DNA from 3 places in the Mesorhizobium sp. WSM4815 genome. Region 3 is predicted to be linked to each of the others. Evidence: predicted binding sites of a transcription regulator. Region 3 holds the regulator's gene; each other region holds the start of a gene.
What was found. The regulator PhoB, encoded in region 3, activates phosphate uptake and scavenging genes when phosphate is short. The targets are predictions, from matches to a motif close to TGTCATNNANCTGTCAT.
Positions count from the first base shown of each region.

Region 1: a site for PhoB is predicted at 2,597-2,613, ahead of olsB (l-ornithine N(alpha)-acyltransferase). Genes of this name have one in related genera too.
Region 2: a site for PhoB is predicted at 4,564-4,580, ahead of phnF (phosphonate metabolism transcriptional regulator PhnF). Genes of this name have one in related genera too.

Region 1 covers NZ_JBVVQS010000090.1:76,221-83,637, forward strand. Annotated here, with positions in the region: gene grpE (nucleotide exchange factor GrpE) at 186-821, shown strand; gene AC0L2B_RS12830 (trimeric intracellular cation channel family protein) at 932-1,564, shown strand; gene olsB (l-ornithine N(alpha)-acyltransferase) at 1,658-2,533, opposite strand; gene AC0L2B_RS12840 (response regulator) at 2,711-4,999, opposite strand; gene acuI (acrylyl-CoA reductase (NADPH)) at 5,192-6,181, opposite strand; gene lspA (signal peptidase II) at 6,235-6,747, opposite strand; gene AC0L2B_RS12855 (TrmH family RNA methyltransferase) at 6,750-7,417, opposite strand, start outside.
Region 2 covers NZ_JBVVQS010000090.1:2,565-9,981, reverse strand. Annotated here, with positions in the region: gene AC0L2B_RS12510 (ABC transporter substrate-binding protein) at 1-63, shown strand, start outside; gene AC0L2B_RS12505 (sugar ABC transporter ATP-binding protein) at 184-1,737, shown strand; gene AC0L2B_RS12500 (ABC transporter permease) at 1,734-2,699, shown strand; gene AC0L2B_RS12495 (zinc-binding alcohol dehydrogenase family protein) at 2,765-3,781, shown strand; gene phnF (phosphonate metabolism transcriptional regulator PhnF) at 3,789-4,538, opposite strand; gene phnG (phosphonate C-P lyase system protein PhnG) at 4,662-5,126, shown strand; gene phnH (phosphonate C-P lyase system protein PhnH) at 5,126-5,737, shown strand; gene AC0L2B_RS12475 (carbon-phosphorus lyase complex subunit) at 5,739-6,851, shown strand; gene AC0L2B_RS12470 (alpha-D-ribose 1-methylphosphonate 5-phosphate C-P-lyase PhnJ) at 6,848-7,417, shown strand, end outside.
Region 3 covers NZ_JBVVQS010000099.1:160,866-168,282, forward strand. Annotated here, with positions in the region: gene AC0L2B_RS23960 (ROK family protein) at 34-1,281, shown strand; gene phoB (phosphate regulon transcriptional regulator PhoB) at 1,559-2,248, opposite strand; gene phoU (phosphate signaling complex protein PhoU) at 2,265-2,972, opposite strand; gene pstB (phosphate ABC transporter ATP-binding protein PstB) at 3,008-3,823, opposite strand; gene pstA (phosphate ABC transporter permease PstA) at 3,836-5,449, opposite strand; gene pstC (phosphate ABC transporter permease subunit PstC) at 5,442-6,830, opposite strand; gene AC0L2B_RS23990 (PstS family phosphate ABC transporter substrate-binding protein) at 6,950-7,417, opposite strand, start outside.

The DNA of each region.
Region 1 (7,417 bases), on a different contig from region 3:
ATCGCAGCATCTTGGCAAGCAAAGCCGGTGGTTACAGTAAAATTTGAATTAATATCGAAAGGTCTCCATGATGCGTCGTCAAAAGCGCGAGCGGCCTGTCCAGTATCGCTTGCCCCTTGATTTTTGGCCGCCAAACCTCGATATCGGGCACAAAATCCACATCATTTGAATGACGGGAAACGGCGATGAGCGACCAGGCAAAAGACGAACGCGCGCCCGATGAAGCCGAGACGGCCGGGGCTGCCACCGAACACACGCAAGGCAGCGCCGACGGCGACTATGAAGCGCTTGTGCGGCTGCTGAAGGAAAACGACGAGTTGAAGGACCGCGCGCTCCGCGTCGCAGCCGAGATGGAGAATCTGCGCCGCCGTACCGCCCGTGACGTGCACGATGCACGCGCCTATGCGGTTGCCAATTTCGCCCGTGACATGCTGTCGGTATCGGACAATCTGCGCCGCGCACTGGATGCGATCCCGGCTGAGTCCAAGGCGTCAGGTGATGCCGGTTTGAAATCACTGATCGAGGGCGTCGAGCTCACCGAGCGCGCCATGCTATCGGCGCTCGAGCGGCACGGAGTGAAGAAGCTCGAGCCGGAAGGCGAGAAATTCGACCCGAATTTCCACCAGGCGATGTTCGAGGTGCCCAATCCGGAGGTGCCGGCCAACACGGTGGTCCAGGTCGTGCAGCCCGGCTATTCGATCGGCGAGCGGGTGCTGCGGCCGGCCATGGTCGGCGTTGCCAAGGGCGGTCCCAAGCATGTGGCTGGTGAAGCCTCGGTCGAGCCAGGGCCGGTGAACGAGCAAGCTGAGAAGGATGCGTAAGTTAGGGGAATAGGGCAGTAGGGGCAGTAGGGTAAAGGAGCCGTACCAATCGTACGGCTTCGTGCTATTCATACATCCCTATTCACCCGCTCTCCTACTCCGCTATGCCCTTGAACCCGATCGAGCTTCTCGACTATGCCGGTGTCGCCGTCTTCGCGGCGACCGGTGCGCTGGCCGCTTCGCGCAAGCAGCTCGACATCATCGGCTTTCTGTTCCTGGCCAGCGTCACCGGCATCGGCGGTGGCACGTTTCGTGACGTCATCCTCAATCTGCCGGTCTTCTGGGTTACCAACTCTGGCTATGTGCTGATCTGCGCGGTGGTGGCGATGCTTGTCTTTTTCGGGGCGCACCGTCTCGAATCCCGCTGGAAATTACTGCTCTGGCTCGACGCCGTCGGCCTCGCCGCGTTTTCGGTGATGGGTGCCGCCAAGGGCCTGGCCATCACCGGCTCGCCGGTCGTGTCCGTTGTTACCGGCGTGCTCACCGCCACGTTCGGCGGGATCTTGCGCGACCTGCTGGCCGGTGAGGCTTCGGTGCTCTTGAGACCAGAAATCTATGTCACCGCCGCCCTTGCGGGCGCCATCCTGTTTACAACAGGCGATCTCGCCGGACTGCCGCCGCTCGCCTCGGGCCTGGTGGGCTTCATAGCCGCTTTCTGCGTGCGTGGCGGCGCGCTTAAGTTCGGCTGGGCCTTTCCGTCCTACAAGAGCCGGCCCGGCCGGCGGCCGGAAGATATTCCGTGAAATGAGGGCGAGTAGCGAATAGGGACAACGATCCGCAGCGAATTGGCGGAACTCCCGCTACTCGCTACTCCCTATTCGCTATTCATTGGAATCTCAGGCGGCGAAGCGCTGGGCTTCCCCGCCATAATAGCTGACGTAGCGGGCGCCGATCTCCTTGACCGGCATCACCACGAACACGTCGACCGTCGAGAATTCGCGGTCGATGACGCAGCCGTCGCCGATGCGCGCGCCGACGCGCAGATAGCCCTTGACCAGCGGTGGCATCGCCGCGATCGCGGCCTTGGCGTTGACCGCCTCGATCGGCATCAAATCCATGGAACAGTAGCGGCCGGCGACGGCGCGCACGTCCCAGGCCGAATTCGTCCGGCAGTGATGGGCGAGATAGGTCAGCGCTTCGGCGTGTGCCGCCGGCACGGTGCCGGGGAACGAGGCGCAACCGGTCATCACGCCGATCCCATAATGGTTGATATAGGCCCAGATACCTTGCCAGAGCGCCTCGATGGTGCGCTTCGAGCGGTATTCCGGCAAGACGCAAGAGCGGCCGAGCTCGAGGAAACGCTGGCCGGGATGGCGGGCGATAAGATTGGTCAGCTCAAACTCGCCCTCGGAATAGAAGCCGCCGGCCGCTGCCGCGATCTCCTGCCGCAACAGGCGGTAGGTGCCGACAATGCGGCGATGCTCGGGACCGGACAGCGAGGTGTCGAAGACGAGCAGATGATCACAGAGCGGATCAAAATGGTCGGCGTCGCGGCGGTCCTGCACCTGAAACAGGGTTTTCCTGGCGCCGAGCTCGTCATAGAACACCCGGTAGCGCACTTCCTGCGCGGCGGCGATCTCGGCCTCGTTGCGTGCGAGCCGCACTTCGAGGTTGCCGATACGGCCAAGCGCTTCGCCTTTTATGACAGCATCGACGTTGCGCCCGGTGAGCAAAGCACCCCTGGCGTTCGGCCGAGCGTCACATTCCGGCATAACTGTATGCACGAGTGATTCTCCTTCGAGCCATCCCTCTTGGCACGGGGATACGGCGTAGGTGCAACAGGATTGTGACAGTACCGTGATACGGCCCTGCCGGCAATACTTCGTCGGCTGGTCAACCCTTCAACCGGCTATGTTCTGCAGGTAAGCCAGGCAAGGACAGCCGGCGGATCAAGCGGCCACGTGACCCTCGACCGCATGGACAAGCGCGTCGGGGTCGAGCGGCTTGGTGACGAAGCCGCTGGCGCCATGGGCGAGCACTGCGTGGCGGGTCGTTTCCTGACTGTCCGCCGACAGCACCATGATCGGAACCGGCGACACGGCGGTTTCCTCCTCGTGCCGGCGGATGGCGGCGATCGCGTCCAGCCCGTCCATGACAGGCATGTGCAGGTCCATCAGCACCACGTCGAAGCGGTACTTGTGGTCGGTGCCGGTGATGGCCTCGACGGCGGCCTTGCCGTTGCCGACCAGTTTCACGCGATGCCCGGCCTTTAGCAGCGTGGCACGGGCAAGCATGGCGTTGATGTCGTTATCCTCGGCGATCAGCACGGACAGGCCCCGCCGCCGGCCGCCAATGGCGCGGGCGGTTGGTGCGCCGCGCTTTTCCGGCTGCGGCTGGGTGAGGGCAGGCACGCTGCTGGTCAAAAGCACGCGAAGCAACGTTTCGCCACGCACCGGCCTTGCCAGAAAGGTGGCGTAGCCGCTGGCGCGGAACTCGCCCAGCATGCCGCGGTCGGTTGGCGCGATCAGTGTGATCGCCTCGCAATCGGCAAAGCCGCTCTGGCGAAGGCGCTTGAGCAACCTGCCGTCGCCTTCCTCCATGGCCGCATCGACCAAAAGCGCGTCGCAGCCTTCGGCGAAGGACGCTGCCTGGGCGGCGGTGGTGGCCAGATCGACCTTGCCGCCATTGGCGCGGATGGTGCGGGCGATGGCGTCGGCCTCGATGGCGTTCTTCGACAGGATCACGGCGCGCCGCCCTGACAGCGCATCCCGACGGCTCTGCGGCGGCTCGGTGGCCGATATTGCAGGGATTTCGAAGACGAATTCCGAACCCTGGTCGAGCTGGCTCGACACCGAGATCGTGCCGCCCATGGCGATCACCAGGCGCCTGGAGATGGCAAGACCGAGCCCGGCGCCGCCATGCGCGCGAGTCGACGTGCCGTCAGCCTGTTCGAATTCCTCGAAGATGCGCTCCAGGTCGTCCTCGTGCAGGCCGGGACCGGTGTCGGTGACGGTGAAGCATATGCGGTCGGTGGTTTCGGTGCGGGCACGAGCGATGCTCACCAACACGCCGCCGCTGTCGGTGAATTTGATGGCGTTGCCGATGAGGTTGAGCAGCACCTGCCTGACCCTTCCAGGATCGGCTGATATCATCTGCGGCACGTCGGGTTCGACATGGCAGCCAAGGCCGATGTTCTTGGCGAAGGCACGCGCCGCCAGGAGTTCTACGATGTTGTCGGCGATCTCGCGCACCGACATTGGCTGCGGTTCGGGATCGAAGCGGCCGGCCTCGATCTTGGAATAGTCGAGCAGGTCCTCGATCAGCGCCAGCAGCGCGCTGGCCGAGGTCGAGATGGCGCCGACATAGGTCCGTTGTTGAGGCGAGAGCCCGGTGTCCGCCAGCAGCTTGGCCATGCCCATGATGCCGTTCATCGGCGTGCGGATCTCGTGGCTGACGGTGGCGAGGAAGCGCGATTTGGCCTGGCTTGCATATTCGGCTCGCTCGCGGGCGGTGATCAGCGACGTTTCGGCGTGCTTGCGGGCGGTAATGTCGCGGGCGATGGCGCGATGCGAGACAGCGCCGCTCTCCTTGTCGCGCACGGACAGTTCGATCCATGAGAACCAGCGCGGGCCGCTCGGTGTTCTAATGGCGACGTCGGTGGAGCTCAGGCATTCATGGTCGGAAAAAGCGGCATCGGGAACGATGCCGACGTCGATGCCGAGGTCGGCCAGGGCCTTGCCGGCAAGGTCGCGCTGGTCGGCTCCGACAAGCTCGGCGAAAACCTTGTTGGCATAGACGATGTGGGCGTCACGGTCGCGATGGACGACGAGATCGCCAAGCGCGTCGATCAGCCCGCGAAAGCGTTCCTCGCTCTCCTGCATCTCCCACACGCGGTCGGCCAGGCTCTCAACCTCGGCGCGGCTGCGCGCTGCGGTCGCGCCAAGCAGCGCAACCGTGCGGCGCGCCGTGCGCCTGGCACGCAGATGCACGGAAAGGCCTGCCATGCCAGTCGCCAAAAGCCCGACGGTGATGAAGATCGGCGCGCCGGTCAGATGCGACAGGCCCGCCAGCACGACGATGGCGACGAGCATCAGGAACGGCAGGCCTTCGCGATTGGCGGCGGGCAATTCAGGCGCCAGTGGCGGCGCCGCGATATGCTGCCGGCTTGGCGCCTCCGGGCCGATCCCATCGACGTTTTCGGCGCTCTCTGTTTCTCTGATGCCGGATTCCGTGACCATGCGGAAACCCTTGCCAGACAGAGATTATGGAAAATTGCCGCGGATCGTTCGAATTTTAGCGGTCGCGCGGTTTTTGCCTCTCCGCGCCTGAAGCGCGTCGCGTTTGGCCGGCCTCATGCGAGGCGCTTCACCGCTGCACACCCTGGGTCATGCTTTTGCTCGACAAGCATAAAAAACCGGAGAAGGAAGAGCTCACATGTCCACCACCACGCGACCGCGGACCTTGCCCTCGACGATATCGTGCGCGGCGTCGATGATGCCATCGAAGCCAATGGTCGTGGACAGTTTGGCGAGCTTCTGGAGGTCGAGGTCCGTGCCGATGCGGCGCCACGCCTCCATGCGGACCGTTTTTGGCGCCATGACCGAATCGATGCCGAGCAGACAAACGCCGCGCAGGATGAACGGGGCGACGCTCGTCGGCAGATCCATGCCGCCGGCCAGGCCGCAGGCGGCGACGGCGCCGCCATAGGAGGTCATCGAAAGGACGTTGGCCAGGGTGTGACTGCCGACCGCGTCGACGCCGCCGGCCCAGCGTTCCTTGGCGAGCGGCTTTGCCGGCTGGGCAAGCTCGTCGCGCGAAATCACCTCCGAAGCACCCAGGCCGGTCAGGTAGGAACTTTCAGCGCTGCGGCCGGTCGAGGCGACGACGTGATAGCCGAGGCTGGACAGAATCGAAACCGCGACCGAGCCGACGCCGCCGGCCGCGCCCGTCACCACGACGGGGCCGCGTTCCGGCACGATGCCGTGCCGTTCCAGCGCGATAACGCAAAGCATGGCGGTGTAACCTGCCGTGCCGACCGCCATCGCATCATGCGGGCTCATGCCCTGGGGCAGCGGCACCAGCCAGTCGCCCTTGACACGGGCGCGCTCGGCATAGGCGCCAAAATGCGTCTCGCCGACGCCCCAGCCGTTCAATATGACCTTGTCCCCTGTGCGCCAGTCGGCATGGGAGGACGAGATGACGGTGCCGGCGAAATCAATGCCCGGCACCAGCGGCCAGCGGCGGATCACCGGCGCCTTGCCGGATATGGCGAGGCCGTCCTTGTAGTTCACCGTCGTCGCCTCGACGGCGACGGTGACATCGCCTTCCATTAGGTCGGCTTCGGTAAGGTCGGTGATCGCGACCGACTGCTTCTTCTCGGCGTCGCGCGAAACGAGGATGGCTTTGAAGGTTTCGGGCATGTCTTCTCCTCGGGCTTCTTGAATGGGACACTGTATGGCGGCAGAAGGCCAGGTCAATCGCTTGAGGGCTTGGCCTCACGCCGCCAACCAATGAGTTCGTCGAGGACGACCACCACCGCGCCGACTGCGATGAAGGCGTCGGCGAGGTTGAAGATGGCGAAGGACCATACCGGGGTGTGAAACAGGATGTAGTCGATCACGTGACCATAGGTAACGCGGTCGAACAGATTGCCGAGCGCGCCGCCGACGATCAGCGCAAAGCCGATGCGGGTAAGCACGTGGCCGGGCGGAGTGCGGGCCGCGAGATAGAGCACGAAAGCGACGACGAAAGCGGCGATGACCACCAGGCCGGTGTCACCGAAGGACGAAAACATCGAGAAGGCGATGCCGGTGTTGTAGGTGCGATACAATGCCAGGAACGGGACAAGATCGACCTTTTCCTGAAAAGGGAGGCCGGTCTCGACCAGATATTTCACCCACTGGTCGAGCGTCACCGCGGCGGCGACCAGCACGACGTAGGGCAACCAGGATTTTGCCGTTGGGGATTTCACCGTTCGGGATGTCACGGTCAGGCGCCCTCCGGGGCAAGTTTCAGCGCGCCGCGCCGGATCTCGAACAGCATGATGCCGGTGGCCACCGCGAGATTGAGCGAATCGGCCCGACCGGACTGTGGAATCCGCAGCAATCTGTCGCAGCTTTCGGCCAGGCTTTCGGGCAGGCCCTGCTGTTCGTTGCCCATCATCAGCAGCACCGGGCCTTTGGAAAAGTCGACCGAACGGTAATCGACCGCACCCTTCAGATGTGTGCCGGCAACCAGGCCAGGAAAGCTTTTTCGCCACGCAAGGAAGGCTTCCGGCGTCGCCTTGGCGACCGGCACGGCGAAGATCGAGCCCATCGTGGCGCGCACGGTCTCGACGGAAAAAGGATCGGTGGTCTCGCCGACCAGGATGATGCCCTTGGCGCCAACGGCATCGACGGTGCGGATGACGGTACCGAGATTGCCGGGATCGCGCACGCGGTCGAGCGCCACCCAGACATCGCCGTCTTGAGCGCGGATGTCCTTCAGCGGCAGGAACTTTTGCGAAAAGACGCCGACCACCATTTGCGGGTTGTCGCGGCGGGTGATGGCGACGAGCACTTTTTCCGAAACTTCGAGCACGGTGCCGCCGGCGGCAACCGTGCGTGCCGCGACCTTTTCGACCGCCGCGTTGCCGCGTCCGGCTTTGGCGAAGACCA
Region 2 (7,417 bases), on a different contig from region 3:
GTCACCAAGGCCAACATGAAAGATCCGAAGATCGACGCGCTGCTCAATCCGAAGCTCGACTGAGCACCGGCATTGGCACACCGTTTCCGGGGCTTTTTTTGCCCCGGAAACGACCTACACGCGTGCCACTCTTGAGGCCGATCTGGGAGGCCAATCTGGGGAGGCCAATCTGGGAGGAACGTCATGACGTCGACGGCGCAGGAACTGCATCCCGCCCCAACGCTGGAACCGGGCAGGACGATCCTCGAACTCAAGGGCTTGGAAAAACGATATCCCGGCACGCACGCGCTGAAGCCGGTTGACCTCGCCTTCAAGGCCAGCGAAATCCACGCCATTGTCGGCGAGAACGGTGCCGGCAAATCCACCCTGATCAAGCTTTTGACCGGCGTCATGCCGCGCACCTCCGGCGACGTCATCTGGGAGGGCAAGCCGGCAGCGCTGGCGACGCCGCATGAGGCGATGGCGCTCGGCATCAATGCCGTGCACCAGGAGGTCGTTCTGTGCCGCCATCTCACTGTCGCGGCCAACATGTTCCTCGGCGAGGAGGATTCCCGCTTCGGCATCCTGCAGCAGCGGGCCATGGTCCGGGAAGCGCAGAAGATCATCGACGATCTCGGCTTCGATCTGCCGGCGCACGTCGTGCTGGGTGACCTGACCATAGGCCAGCAGCAGCTGATCGCCGCCGCCCGCGCCACCGTGCGCGGCACCAAGTTCCTGATCTTCGACGAACCGACTGCCTATCTCACCCGCAAGGAAGCCGACCAGCTGTTCACGCTGATCCGCCGGCTGAAGGGCGAAGGCGTCACCATCATCTACATCAGCCACCGCATGGAAGAGGTGTTCGAGCTCGCCGACCGCGTCTCGGTGCTGCGCGACGGCACGCTTGTCGGCACCAGGAACATCGCCGAGACCAACGACGCCGAGCTGGTCAAGATGATGATCAACCGCTCGATCGAGCAAGTCTATCACAAGGAGCATTTTACCCCGCGCGCGACGCTGCTCGAAGCCAGGAATCTCTCCGGCAAGGGCTTCGAAAATGTCTCGATGACGGTCCGCGCCGGCGAAATCGTCGGGCTCTACGGGCTGATCGGCGCCGGGCGCAGCGAGTTCGTCACCACGCTCTACGGCCGTCACCGCAAGTCGGCCGGCCAGATCCTCTGGGAGGGCAAGGAGGTTCAGGTCAACTCCGAGCATGACGCCATCAGGCTCGGCATGGCGCTGGCGCCGGAAAGCCGCCGCGACCAGGGCCTCTGCCTCAACCTGCCGGTCGGCCTCAATCTCAATCTGCCGATCTACAAGCGCATCTCCAGCAATCTGCTGATCTCCAGCGCACAGGAGAAGACCGAGGCGGATCGCCAGATCGCCAATCTCAGGATCAAGACGCCGACGCGTCACGCCCTCGCCTCCAGCCTGTCCGGCGGCAACCAGCAGAAGATCGTCATCGGCAAATGGCTGGCGCACGGCGCCAAGCTGTTCATCTTCGACGAGCCGACAGTGGGCGTCGATGTCGGCACCAAGGCCGAGATCTACCGCCTGTTCAGTGCGCTTTTGTCCAAGGGCGCCGGCATCATCCTGATCTCGTCCTATCTGCCCGAGGTCTATGAACTGGCCGACACGCTGCATGTGTTCCGGCGCGGCAAACTGGTGGCCACTCATGGTTTCCATACTGCCGACCATGAGGAGATCCTCACCCAGGCACTGGCCGAGAAACAAGAAAAACCGGGAGGACAGATATGAGCACCGAGGCGATCGCGGCCGAAAGGCCGAAACGCAACTACAACGCGCTGTTCGGGCTGACGCTGCTGGCGCTGCTGGTGCTGTTGTGGGTCATCCTGTCGGTGGCGACGCCGAGCTTCGCCTCCGCCAACAACATCTCGAACCTGCTACGGCAAGGTTCGATGATCGCCATCCTGGCGGTCGGCCAGACCTTCGTCATCATCACCGGAGGTATCGACCTTTCCGTCGGCGCCGTGGTTGGCTTCGCCACCGTCATCGTTGCGATGCTGATCAATGCCGGCGTGCCGATTTACCTCGCCATCCTGATCACCTTGCTGGTTGGCGTCGCCATCGGCCTGTTCCACGGCTTTGGCATCGTCAAGATGGGCCTGCCGCCCTTCATCATCACGCTGGCGACGCTGACCTCGCTGCGCGGCATCGGCCTTTTGATGACCAATGGCAACTCGATCTCGATCAACAACGATGCCTTCCAGACATTTTCGCGCAGTTCCTTCGCCGGCGTCCCCAATCTGTTCTGGATGGTGATCCTGGTCGGCATCCCGGCGTATGTATTCCTGCATCACAGCCGCTGGGGCCGGTATCTGTTCTCGGTCGGCTCCAACGCCGAGGCCTCGCGTCTGTCCGGCGTCAACGTCCAGCGCACCATCTACATGGCCTATACGCTGTCTGGCCTCTGCGCGGCTTTTGTCGGCGTGCTGCTTGCCTCGCGCATCGGCATCGGCAATCCGACGCAGGCCGAGGGCTGGGAGTTGCAGGCGATCGCCTCGTCGGTGATCGGCGGCACCTCATTGTTCGGCGCCGTCGGCTCGGTGCACGGACCGCTGCTCGGCGCCTTCATCCTCGCCACCATCAACAACGGCGCCAATCTCTTGAACGTCAATGCCTTCTGGCAGCGCATCATTACCGGCGTGCTGATCATCGTCATCGTCTATTTCGACGGCCTGCGCCGCCGCGGCAAGTAGACCATCTTAACAACCGCCGGCCCGGCGATCGGGCCGGCGGTGCCATGAACCGACTGGATCAAAGCATGAAAGCCGTCATCTGCCGTTCGCCCGGCGATCTTGTTGTGGAAGACCGCCTGGCGCCGGGCACACCACCGCCGGGCTGGGCGCTGGTCGCGGTCAGTCATGTCGGTATCTGCGGCACCGACTATCACATCTTCGAGGGCAAGCATCCGTTCCTCGCCTATCCCCGCATCATGGGTCACGAGGTCTCCGGCACCGTGATCGAGGCCGGCGAAGGCGTCGACCTGCCGGTGGGCGAGCCGGTGATCATCAACCCGTATATCGCTTGCGGCAAATGCAGCGCCTGCCGCCTAGGCAAGCCGAATTGCTGCGTCAGGATCGAGGTGCTCGGCGTCCACCGCGACGGCGCCATGTGCGAACGGATCCTGGTGCCGGCGCAAAATCTTTATCCGGCCAACGGCCTGTCGCTGGCCGATGCCGCCGCCGTCGAATTCCTGGCGATCGGGGCGCATGCCGTGCGGCGCTCGCTGGCTGATCCCGGCGCGCGCACGCTGGTCATCGGTGCCGGGCCGATCGGCCTCGGCACAGCGCTGTTTGCCCGCATCGCCGGTCTCGACGTGACGCTGCTCGACATGAGTGCCGAGAGGCTGGGTTTTGCTGCAAGCGAACTCGGCTTCGCCACCCTCGACGCATCACGGCAGTCTGCGACCGATCTGGTGCGCGAGGCGACCAACGGCGAAGGTTTTGACGCGGTCTTTGATGCCACCGGCAACAGCCAGTCCGTCCAGTCAGCCTTCGCCCATGTCGCACATGGCGGGACGCTGGTCCTGGTCAGCGTCGTCAAGGACGACATCGTCTTTTCCGATCCTGAATTCCACAAGCGCGAGATGACGCTGATCGGCAGCCGCAACGCTCTGCGCGTCGACTTCGACCATGTCGCCGCCTCGATCCGCGATGGTGCTGTGCCGCTGGCAAAGCTCGTCACCCATCGCACGACGCTTGGCGACACGCCGCGCGACCTCGCCCGCTGGGCGCATGAGAAATCCGGCCTGATCAAGGCCGTCATCCAGGTCGGATGAACCGGACTTAAAGCGCCGATATCTTGAGCTCGACCCGCTCAGCCGGAAACCGGGTTTCGGCAAACTGGATCGGCTGGCCGTCCGGCGTGACGTTGACGGCGACCGTGACCAGCACGATGGCGCCGGGCTGCAGATTAAGATCGGCAAGGTCTGCGGCGTCCGCGTGGCGGGCCGACAGCACCGTCGATTGCCTGAGATAGTCACCGATGCCGAAACGCTGGAATGAGGCGGTCACCGATCCGGTTTCGGCCATGACGGCATCGATGCGGGCGAAGCGAGCTGCGTCGAACCAGCCGGTGGCACGCGAGACCGGTTGCCCATCGGCTTCGCCGCGTGTCTCGAGGCGTATTACAGTCGAACCTCTGGCAAGCCCCAGCCCTTCGGCGACGCGCCGGCTGGCCGGCTCGACCGCCGATTCGAGCAGCACGCTGCGGCGCTCCGACGCCTGCCCTTGCAAGCCCTCCGAAAAACGGGTGCGGGCGCCGATCGGATAGGACAGGCGCTTGCGCGACAGCACGAAGGTGCCGCGCCCCTGTTCGGCCCTGAGCACGCCATCCTGCACCAGTGCGGCGATGGCGCTGCGCACCGTGTGGCGGTTGACGCCATAGCGCTCGGCCAGTGCAACTTCCGGTGGCAACGCAGCATTCTCGGCAAAGTCGCCGACGGTGATCGAATGCAGGATCTGGTCGGCGATCTGCCGCCACAGCGAGACGCCGCTGCGCCGCTCCAAGCTGCTGGCCATCTGCTGACCGATCATCTCTTTGCCCCGATCTTTTCGCCCCCGTCATCCATCCGTCATGGACACGCATTAGAAAATAGATATAATTTGTATAATTGTCTATATCAATAGACGAATTTTCGATGCCAGGGAATGTTAACCATGCGAGGACAGGAAGCGCGCGATCAGCAGCTTGAGCGCAAGGCCGTCATGGCGACGTTGGCGCAATCGACCGGCGACGATATCGTCCGCCTCTGGAACGAAGCCGGCCTTCCTTCGGAAGCAGAACTCCTGCGCGGCCCCGAAACCGGCCTGGTCACCGTGCGTGGCCGCATCGGCGGCGGCGGCGCGCCATTCAACGTCGGCGAGGCGACGGTCACCCGCGCGACGGTGCGGCTTGCCTCGGGAGAAGTCGGCCACTGCTACGCGCTGGGCCGTGACAAGCAGAAAGCAAAACTGGCGGCGATCGCCGACGCGCTCTGGCAGGATCCCACAAGCCGCAACGAGCTCGAGAGCAAACTCATTGCGCCGCTGCAGGCCGCACTGGCCAGCCGACGTGAGCGGCGGCGCGCCGAGACGGCGGCAACGAAGGTCGATTTCTTCACCATGGTACGCGGAGAAGACTGATGGACATCGCAACCCAGGCGATCGAGGGCGGCTTTGCCGATCCGGTGTTCGACGCCCAGACGGTGTTCCGCGCCGTGATGGACGCAATGGCGCGGCCGGGCACCCTGCAGCCTCTGCCGGTCTGTGCCCGCCCCCCCGCGCCGCTGTCGGCCACCGCGGGCGCCATCGCGCTGGCGCTGTGCGACAACGACACGCCGCTCTGGCTCGACCTCGTTTTGCAGGCCCCAGCAGCGTTGAAATCCTGGCTCGGCTTCCACACCGGCGCGCCACTGGCCCACACGCCGGCCGATGCGCATTTCGCGCTGATTGCCACGCCGGCCGAGATGATGGCGCTCGACGGCTTTTCACAAGGCACCCAGGACTATCCCGACCGCTCGACGACGCTGATCCTGCAGGTCAGCGATCTCGCCTCAGGCGCCCCGCTGCTGCTCGAAGGTCCTGGCATCGAAACTACCGCGACAATCGCGCCGGCGCAGATGCCGCGCCACTTCGTCGAACAATGGAAGCAGAACAATCAGCGCTTTCCCCGTGGTGTCGACATTATCCTCGCCGCCCCGGAAGGCGTTGCCTGCCTGCCGCGCACGACGCGCATCAAGACGATGGAGGCGTGATATGTATGTCGCAGTAAAAGGCGGTGAAGCGGCTATTGCCAACGCCCACGCCCTGCTCGCCGACCGCCGCCGCGGCGACCGTTCCGTGCCGGCGCTTCGCCTCGACCAGATCGTCGAGCAGCTGGCGCTCGGCGTCGACCGGGTGATGAGCGAAGGCTCGCTCTACGACCGTGAATTGGCGGCGCTGGCCATCGTTCAGGCGCGCGGCGACATGATAGAGGCGATCTTCCTGGTTCGCGCCTATCGCACCACGCTGCCGCGCTTCGGCTACACCAGGGCGATCGACACCGGCGCCATGCTGGTCGAGCGGCGCGTGTCGGCGACCTACAAGGATCTGCCCGGCGGCCAGCTGCTCGGCCCGACCTTCGATTACACGCATAGGTTGCTCGATCCCGAGCTTGCCGCCGGCGGCGATGTCGCCGAGCCGCTGCAGCGCGCCAGCGACGCGGAAGCCATGCCGCGCGTCTCTGCCATCCTTGCCCGCGAAGGCCTGATCGAGCCTGACGGCGACATGCCGCAGGACCATGTCCCCGGCGACATCACTCGCGAGCCGCTGGAATTCCCGATGGCGCGCGACATCCGCCTGCAGGCGCTGTCACGCGGCGACGAGGGTTTTTTGCTGGCGCTCGGCTATTCCACCCAGCGCGGCTATGCCCGCAACCATCCGTTCGTCGGTGAGGTTCGCATCGGCGAGGTCGAGCTGGAACTCGACGTGCCGGAGCTGCCTTTCGCCGTACCGCTCGGTACTGCGCGTGTCACCGAGTGCCAGATGGTCAACCAGTTCAAGGGCTCGGCCAAGGCGCCGCCGCAATTCACCCGCGGCTACGGCCTCGTCTTCGGCCAGAGCGAGCGCAAGGCGATGGCCATGGCGCTCTGCGACCGCGCGCTTCGCGCAACCGAACTCGGCGAAGATGTCGTCGCCGCTGCCCAGGACGAGGAATTCGTCATCTCGCATTCCGACAATGTCCAGGCGACCGGCTTCGTCGAGCATCTGAAGCTGCCGCACTATGTCGACTTCCAGGCCGAGCTCGACCTGGTGCGCCGCATGCGCGCCGAGCACGACGCGCGCGAGAATGCCGGCAAGGTCGAAGAAAAAAGGGAGGCCGCGGAATGACCGCACAACCGACCGATATCGCAACCTACAACTTCGCCTATCTCGACGAGCAGACCAAGCGGATGATCCGCCGCGCGATCCTCAAGGGCATCGCCATTCCCGGCTATCAGGTGCCGTTCGCCTCACGCGAAATGCCGATGCCCTATGGCTGGGGCACCGGCGGCGTCCAGGTTACCGCTTCGATCATCGGCCCGGACGATGTGCTGAAGGTCATCGATCAGGGCGCCGACGATACCACCAATGCGGTTTCGATCCGCGCCTTCTTCAAGAAGGTCGCAAATGTCGCCGTCACCACCGACACGGCGAAGGCGACCATCATCCAGACCCGCCACCGCATCCCCGAGCACCCGCTGACCGCAGGCCAGGTGCTGGTCTATCAGGTGCCGATTCCCGAGCCGCTGCGCTTCCTCGAGCCGCGCGAGACGGAAACGCGCAAAATGCATGCGCTGGAGGAATACGGCCTCATGCATGTAAAACTCTACGAAGACATCGCCAGGCACGGCCGCATCGCCACCACCTATGCCTACCCGGTCAAGGTCGAGGGTCGCTATGTGATGGACCCGTCG
Region 3 (7,417 bases):
ATGAGCGGCCGCGGCGATGAGGAGGAAACAAAAATGTCGGTGGGAATCCGTCATGACGATCTGCGCCGGCGCAACCGGGCGATGGTGATTTCGGCCGTGCGCCGGGCGGGCCAGCCGTCGCGGACCGAGATCGCCGCGACCACCGGCCTCAGCCATTCGACCATATCGGCGATCTCTGCCGACTTGATCCAGGAAGGCATCCTGGCCGAGAGCAAGGCGAGCGAGACGGTTTCGCTGAAACGCGGCCGGCCGCAGGTCGGCCTCAGCCTCAATCCGCAAGCCGCTGCGGTGTTGGCCGTCGTGTTGTCGCTGAATTTCCTGTCGGTCGCCGTCATTGATTATGCCGGACAAGTGGTCGCCGAGGAACAGCGCCGGCTGGACACGCTGACCATGTCGCGCGACGCGCTGATCGGCGAATGTGTCGCCATCGTCCGGCGCCGGCTCGAAGATCCCGACCTCGATGTCCAAAGCGTCGCCCGCATCGCGCTGGCGATCCAGGGCATCACCGATTCCCACGCGCGCGCCATGTTGTGGTCGCCGATCACGCCGCAGACGAACATCGCCTTCGCTGACATTCTGGAACGCGAGTTCGGCATCCCGGCCATCATGGAGAACGACTGCAACATGATGGCCGTGGCGCTGCGCTGGCGCCACCCGGATCGCTACCGCGACGATTTCATCGCCATCCTGCTCTCGCACGGCATCGGTATGGGGCTGGTGCTGAAGGGCGAGCTGTTCACCGGCACCCACTCCTCGGGCGGCGAATTCGGCCACATGATCCATCGGCCGGGCGGCGCGCTTTGCCGCTGCGGGCGGCGCGGCTGCGTCGAGGCTTATGCCGGCAACTACGCCATCTGGCGCAGTGCAAGGCAATTGAGCGAGAACGCCGAGCCGGTCGCCGATGTCAGCGACGCCGAGATGCGGGCACTGGCGGCCCGGGCGCGCGAGACGGACGGACCGGAGCGCGAAGCCTACCGCAAGGCCGGCGAGGCACTCGGCTTCGGGCTCGGCAGCCTGTTCGCGCTGATCGATCCGGCGCCGGTGGCCATGGTCGGCGCCAGCGCTGCCGCCTTCGACCTGATCGAACCGGCGCTGCGCGAGGCCATCGCCCAGACCGCCGGCGGCCAGCATTCGGGTTCGATTTCCTTCGACACCGAGCCGAACGAGCTGCCGCTGATCCGCGAAGGCTGCGCCATGCGGGCGCTAAGCTTCGTCGACCAGGAGATTTTCGCGCCGAGCATCCAGGCACGAGCCGGCTCGGTCGGAAAGAACGTGGCTTGAATCCGAAGGCAGGGATTCCCGGGTCGTGACTTGGGGTGTGTTGAGATTCAGGTCAGGCCGAGTCGAGAATGGTGGGTTCCGAGAACCGGAGCGGAGCGTACTTTTGGGTACGTGAGCCCGCGCATGACCCCGAAATCGAGATCGATTTCGGAAAGGTCGTGCGCAAAATCAAAGTTCTACAGCGTCCTTTGCGTGCCCAACAGGGCGCGCGGCGCTGTAGGTAAGCGCAGGAAGCCGCCGTTTGCAGGCCGGCATCACCTGAATATCAGCACATCCCCTAGTCTTCCCTGATCGCATAGCCCGCGCCGCGGATGGTGCGGATGACATCGGGCATGCGACCATTGTTGACCGCCTTGCGCAACCGGCCGACATGGACGTCCACCGTGCGCTCGTCGATGTAGATCGTCTCGCCCCAGACATTGTCGAGCAACTGGCTGCGCGAGAAGACCCGGCCCGGGTGGCGCATCATGAATTCGAGCAGCCGGAATTCGGTCGGCCCGAGCCGGATCTCGCTCTTCTTGCGATAGACCCGGTGCGATTCACGATCGAGCATGATGTCGCCGACCTTGAGCACGCTGGACAGCACTTCCGGCTTGGCGCGGCGCAGCAGCGCCTTGACCCTGGCCATGAATTCCGGTGTCGAGAACGGCTTGACCAGATAGTCGTCGGCTCCGGTCGAAAGGCCGCGCACCCGGTCGCTCTCCTCGCCGCGCGCGGTCAGCATGATGATCGGCAGCCGCTCGGTTTCGGGGCGCACCCGAAGGCGCCGGCAAAGCTCGATGCCGGAAACCGCCGGCACCATCCAGTCGAGCACCAAAAGATCGGGCACGTTTTCCTGCAGCCGGATTTCGGCCTCGTCGCCGCGCGTCACCACCTCGACCTGATAGCCTTCGGATTCCAGATTATAACGGAGGAGGACGCCCAGCGGCTCTTCATCCTCCACCACCATGATGCGCGGCGCGATCATCGGCCGGTCACTCCTGTCATGTCGCCGGCGCCGACATCGTCGTTTCGTCGAGCTTCGGGCGATCCGCCGGCAATTGCTGCCCGGTCACGACAAAGTAGGCGTTTTCGGCGATGTTGGTGACGTGATCGCCGATACGCTCGAGATTCTTGGCGCAGAACAGAAGGTGCGTGCAGGCGGTGATGTTGCGCGGATCCTCCATCATGTAGGTCAGGAGCTCGCGAAAAACCGCCGTGTATTTCACGTCGATCTTCTGGTCGTCGGCGCGCAGTTCCTTCAACGCGCCGGCATCGCGCGACACATAGTGCTCGACCACGCCGCGCAGCTGCACAAGAACGAGATCCGCCATCGCATCGATACCGTGCGACAGATTCCGCGGCGTCGCGCTCTGCCCGACTGCGCTGACCCGCTTGGCTATGTTCTTGGCAAGGTCGCCGATGCGCTCGAGATCGCCCGCCATGCGGATTGCGCCAACCACGGCGCGCAGATCCTGCGCCATCGGCTGCCGCTTGGCGATCAGCGTGATGGCGCTGTCGTCGAGTTCGCGCTGCCGCGCATCCATGATGGCGTCGTCCGAGACGACGCGCTGCGCCATCGCATTGTCCGACGCAAGCAACGCGCGGATCGAGGCTGCGACCATTGCGGCGGCGAGCTCGTCCATGTCGCGGATCAGCCGGTCGATGTGCTCCAGTTCCTCGTCGAAAGATGCGACGGTGTGTTCACCCATGGTGCTGTCCTCGTGTTCGAAATTCGCCGGACCGCTCAGCCGAACCGGCCGGTGATATAGTCCTGGGTGCGCTTGTCGTCGGGGTTGGTGAACATCTTGTCGGTCGCGCCCTCCTCGACCAGATAGCCGAGATGGAACATCGCCGTACGTTGCGACACGCGCGCCGCCTGCTGCATCGAATGGGTGACGATGACGATCGTATAATTCTGGCGCAGTTCGTCGATTAGTTCCTCGACGCGGGCGGTGGCGATTGGATCGAGCGCCGAACAGGGCTCGTCCATCAGGATCACTTCCGGCGACACGGCGATGGCGCGCGCAATGCACAGACGCTGCTGCTGTCCGCCGGACAGACCGGTTCCCGACTCGAGTAGGCGATCCTTGACCTCGTTGAACAGGCCGGCCTTCTTCAGGCTCGATTCGACGATGCCGTCCAACTCGGCCTTGCTCCTGGCCAGGCCGTGGATGCGCGGACCGTAGGCGACGTTTTCGTAGATCGACTTCGGGAACGGGTTCGGCTTCTGGAATACCATGCCGACGCGAGCTCGCAGCTCGACGACATCGATTTTGGGGTCGTAGACATCCTCGCCGTCGAGCGTGATCTTGCCGCTCACCCGCGCGATATCGATGGTGTCGTTCATTCGGTTCAGGCAACGCAGGAACGTCGACTTGCCGCAGCCCGATGGGCCGATCAACGCCGTCACCTGATGCTCGCGGACATCGAGATCGACGTCGAACAGAGCTCGCTTCTCGCCGTAGTGAACAGAGACCTTTTCGCCCTTCATCTTGATCGAAGGGGCGTTGGTTGCGCTGCTCAGTTTCTGCTCGACGCCGGCTTCCGTCATGATGTTCATATCCTCTACTCCTTACCAGCGCCGCTCGAAGCGCCTGCGCAGTATCACCGCGATGGCATTCATGATGACCAAAAACACCAGCAAAATCAAAATCGCCGCCGAAGTCTTCTGCTGGAACCCCGCTTCCGGGAAATCCGCCCACATGAAAATCTGCACCGGCAGGATCGTCGCGGGATCGGTGAAGCCGCCGGGAATGTCGACGATGAAGGCGACCATGCCGATCATCAGCAACGGCGCGGTTTCGCCCAGCGCATGCGCCATTCCGAGGATGGTGCCGGTCATGATGCCCGGCATCGCCAGCGGCAGGACGTGATGGAATACGGTCTGGACCTTGGACGCTCCGATGCCAAGCGCCGCCTCGCGGATCGAAGGCGGCACGGCGCGCAGCGAAGCGCGCGAGGCGATAATGATGATCGGCAGGGTCATTAGCGCCAGCACCATGCCGCCGACCACCGGGGCTGAGCGCGGCATGCCGAAGAAATTCAGGAATACGGCAAGTCCAAGCAGGCCGAAGACGATCGAAGGCACCGCCGCCAGATTGTTGATATTCACTTCGATCATCGTCGTCAGCCGGTTCTTGGGCGCAAATTCCTCAAGATAGATCGCCGCTGAAACGCCGATCGGGAAGGCGATTGCGAGAGTTACGATCATGGTCAGGAACGATCCGACGACCGCGCCCCAGACACCGGCCAATTCCGGCTCGCGGCTTGCGCCGGTGAAGAAGAAGATCGAGTTGAACCGGCTTTCGATCAGGCCGGCGCTCTTCAGCGTGTCGAGCCAGACGATCACCTTGTCCGAAATCTTTCGCGATGCTTCCGGCGTCTCGATGACGCGCAGGAATGCCTGGCCGCTCGCGGCGGGCGCCGTGCTGTCCAGCGCCTCGATCACCGTGCCTTTTGCGATCACCGTGCCGTTGGCCGCAGGCGACAGCGAGGTCAGCTTGACCGTGCCGCCATTGAACGCGACCAGCAGCGACGACGCGCCGCTCGTCAGCGTAAACATGCCGTTTTCGCCCTCGGTCGCACCATGGCCGCGCGCCAGCGCCAGCATGGCATCGTCGCCGAAGGTCAGATCGATGTCGCCGCTGGTTCCCGAAGGCGTGACGCTTGTCGAAATCGCTTCGTCCGAACCGACGTCGGCAAGCAAACCCTTGAGATAGAGGTCGGCAAAATCGTCAAGTGGAACCGCATAGTCCACCGTTCCTCCGAGCATCCCTGGATCAGCCGCAATATCCTTGCGCAGGAACACGCCTGTGCCGGTGGAAATCAGCCCGCGCAGCAGGCGCTTGTCCTGGCGGCTCTTCACATCCGGAAATTTTGCCGTAAGCGCTTCCTGAGCGATGGCGTCGTAGTTCACTTCATCGAGTTTCGCCGGGTCGACCTTGGCCGCTGAAAGATCGATCGGCAGCGTCACATAGTTCTGCCGCAGCGCCGGAATCGCCTGCGTGACGATCGTCGACAGGAGCAGCACAAGGAACAAGCCGGCCAACGCGACAGCCGCGGCGCCGAGCCATTTGAACCACGTTTCCGTGCGGTAGCGGCCCTTCAGCCGCGCCTTCGCGGCATCGTCGGTATGAATGCTGACCGGCCGTCCGACGGCGCCGAATGACGAGATCGCATCAGTCATATTGCTCTCGGTATTTCTGGACGACGCGCAAAGCGACGATGTTGAGGGTAAGCGTGATGCAGAACAGCACCAGGCCGAGTGCGAAGGCTGCAAGCGTCTTGGCGCTGTCGAACTCCTGGTCGCCCACCAGCAGCGTCACGATCTGCACGGTCACGGTGGTGACCGCTTCGAGCGGATTTGCCGTGAGGTTTGCCGCCAGCCCCGCCGCCATGACCACGATCATCGTTTCGCCGATTGCGCGGCTGACGGCAAGCAGCATCGCCGAAACGATGCCCGGAAGGGCAGCGGGAAGGACCACCTTGCGGATGGTTTCCGACTTGGTCGCGCCGAGGCCGGCAGAACCGTCTCTCAGGGATTGCGGAACGGCGTTGATCACATCGTCGGAAAGCGAGGAAACGAAGGGAATGATCATGATACCCATGACCACGCCTGCGGCGAGCGCGGATTCAGATGCGACGTTGAGGCCCAGGCTTTCGCCGATACCGCGGAAGTAGGGCGCAACCGTCAGCGCGGCGAAGAAGCCGTAGACGACGGTCGGAATGCCGGCGAGGATTTCCAGAACCGGCTTTGCGACCGCGCGGACGCTTTTGGAGGCGTAATCCGAAAGGTAAATCGCAGCCATCAGCCCGATAGGCGCGGCCACCAGCATGGCGATGAAGGTGATGAGCAACGTGCCGGCAAAGAGCGGCACCATGCCGAAAATGTCCTCGTTGACCGCCCCGGCCTCGGCTCCCGCGCCGGTGAAGGCGCTCTGCGGCGACCAATGCGTGCCGAACAGGAACTTGTAGAACGGCACCTGTTGGAAGAACCGCAGCGACTCGAAGATAAGCGACAGGACGATGCCGATCGTCGTCAGGATCGCGACCACCGAACAGGCGATCAAGAATGCGCGAAGAACGCGCTCGACCACGTGGCGCGCCCGGTAGGCCTGGGCGATGCGTGAATAGGCCCAGTAAAATCCGGACGCGGAAAGCACGAGTGCGACGGTCCAGATGATCCAGGTGCTGGTCGCATGGACCGATTTGTAGAGGGCGGCGGCCGCCTCTTTCGTGGGGTCGGCGAAGCCGACAAGCCCGCCAAAGGCCATCGCGCGAGCGTCGCGGATGAAAGCTTCGACCTGCGGGACGCCCATTCCCGACAACTCGGAGGCGAAGCGGTCGGCAATGATCGACGATTCAATTCCCGGCGTCACCAGCGACCACAACACGATCGCAAGCAGCGCGGGACCGGCAGCAAAAAGCGCCAGAAACATGCCATGCTGGCCAGGCAGCGAATGCAGTCGCGCGACGTCGCCATTGACGCTGGCAATAGCGCGGGTCCGGCCGAGCCAATAGGCAGCAGCGGCCAGAACCACCAGAAGAACAACGAGATAACCGACCATGATTCGGGACGTCCCCTCGACCGCCGGTCATTCACCGGCTCAAAGCACGGGACCTAAGATCCCGCGCTTTGTGCTTTAGGATATGAGGGGTCAGAGCGGTAGGCTCGGACCCCGAAACATCAGGAGCCCATGCCCTTCAGGGCCTTGGCGTTTTCGGCCGACTTGGCGCGCTCGGCGTCCGGCAGCGGGATCAGGCCCTTGTCGGCCAGATAACCATCAGGACCCCATGCAGCATCCGAGGTGTACTCGGCGATGAACTCCTGCATGCCGGGGATGACACCGACATGCTCTTTTTTGGCATAGACAAAGAGCGAGCGGGAAACGCCGTAATCGCCGGATGCGATGTTCTCGAAAGTCGGCTCGACGCCGTCGACCTTGTGGCCCTGCAGCTTGTCGGCGTTCTGGTCAAGGAACGAGAAGCCAAAGACGCCGAAGGCATTGGGGTTGGCTTCCAGCTTCTGGACGATCAGATTGTCGTTTTCGCCGGCCTCGACAAAAGCGCCGTCTTCGCGGATCTCGCCGCAGCCCTTTTCATTAGCCGCCTTCACTTCTTCCTGGCAGGCCGCATCCATGACGAGTTCGACGAA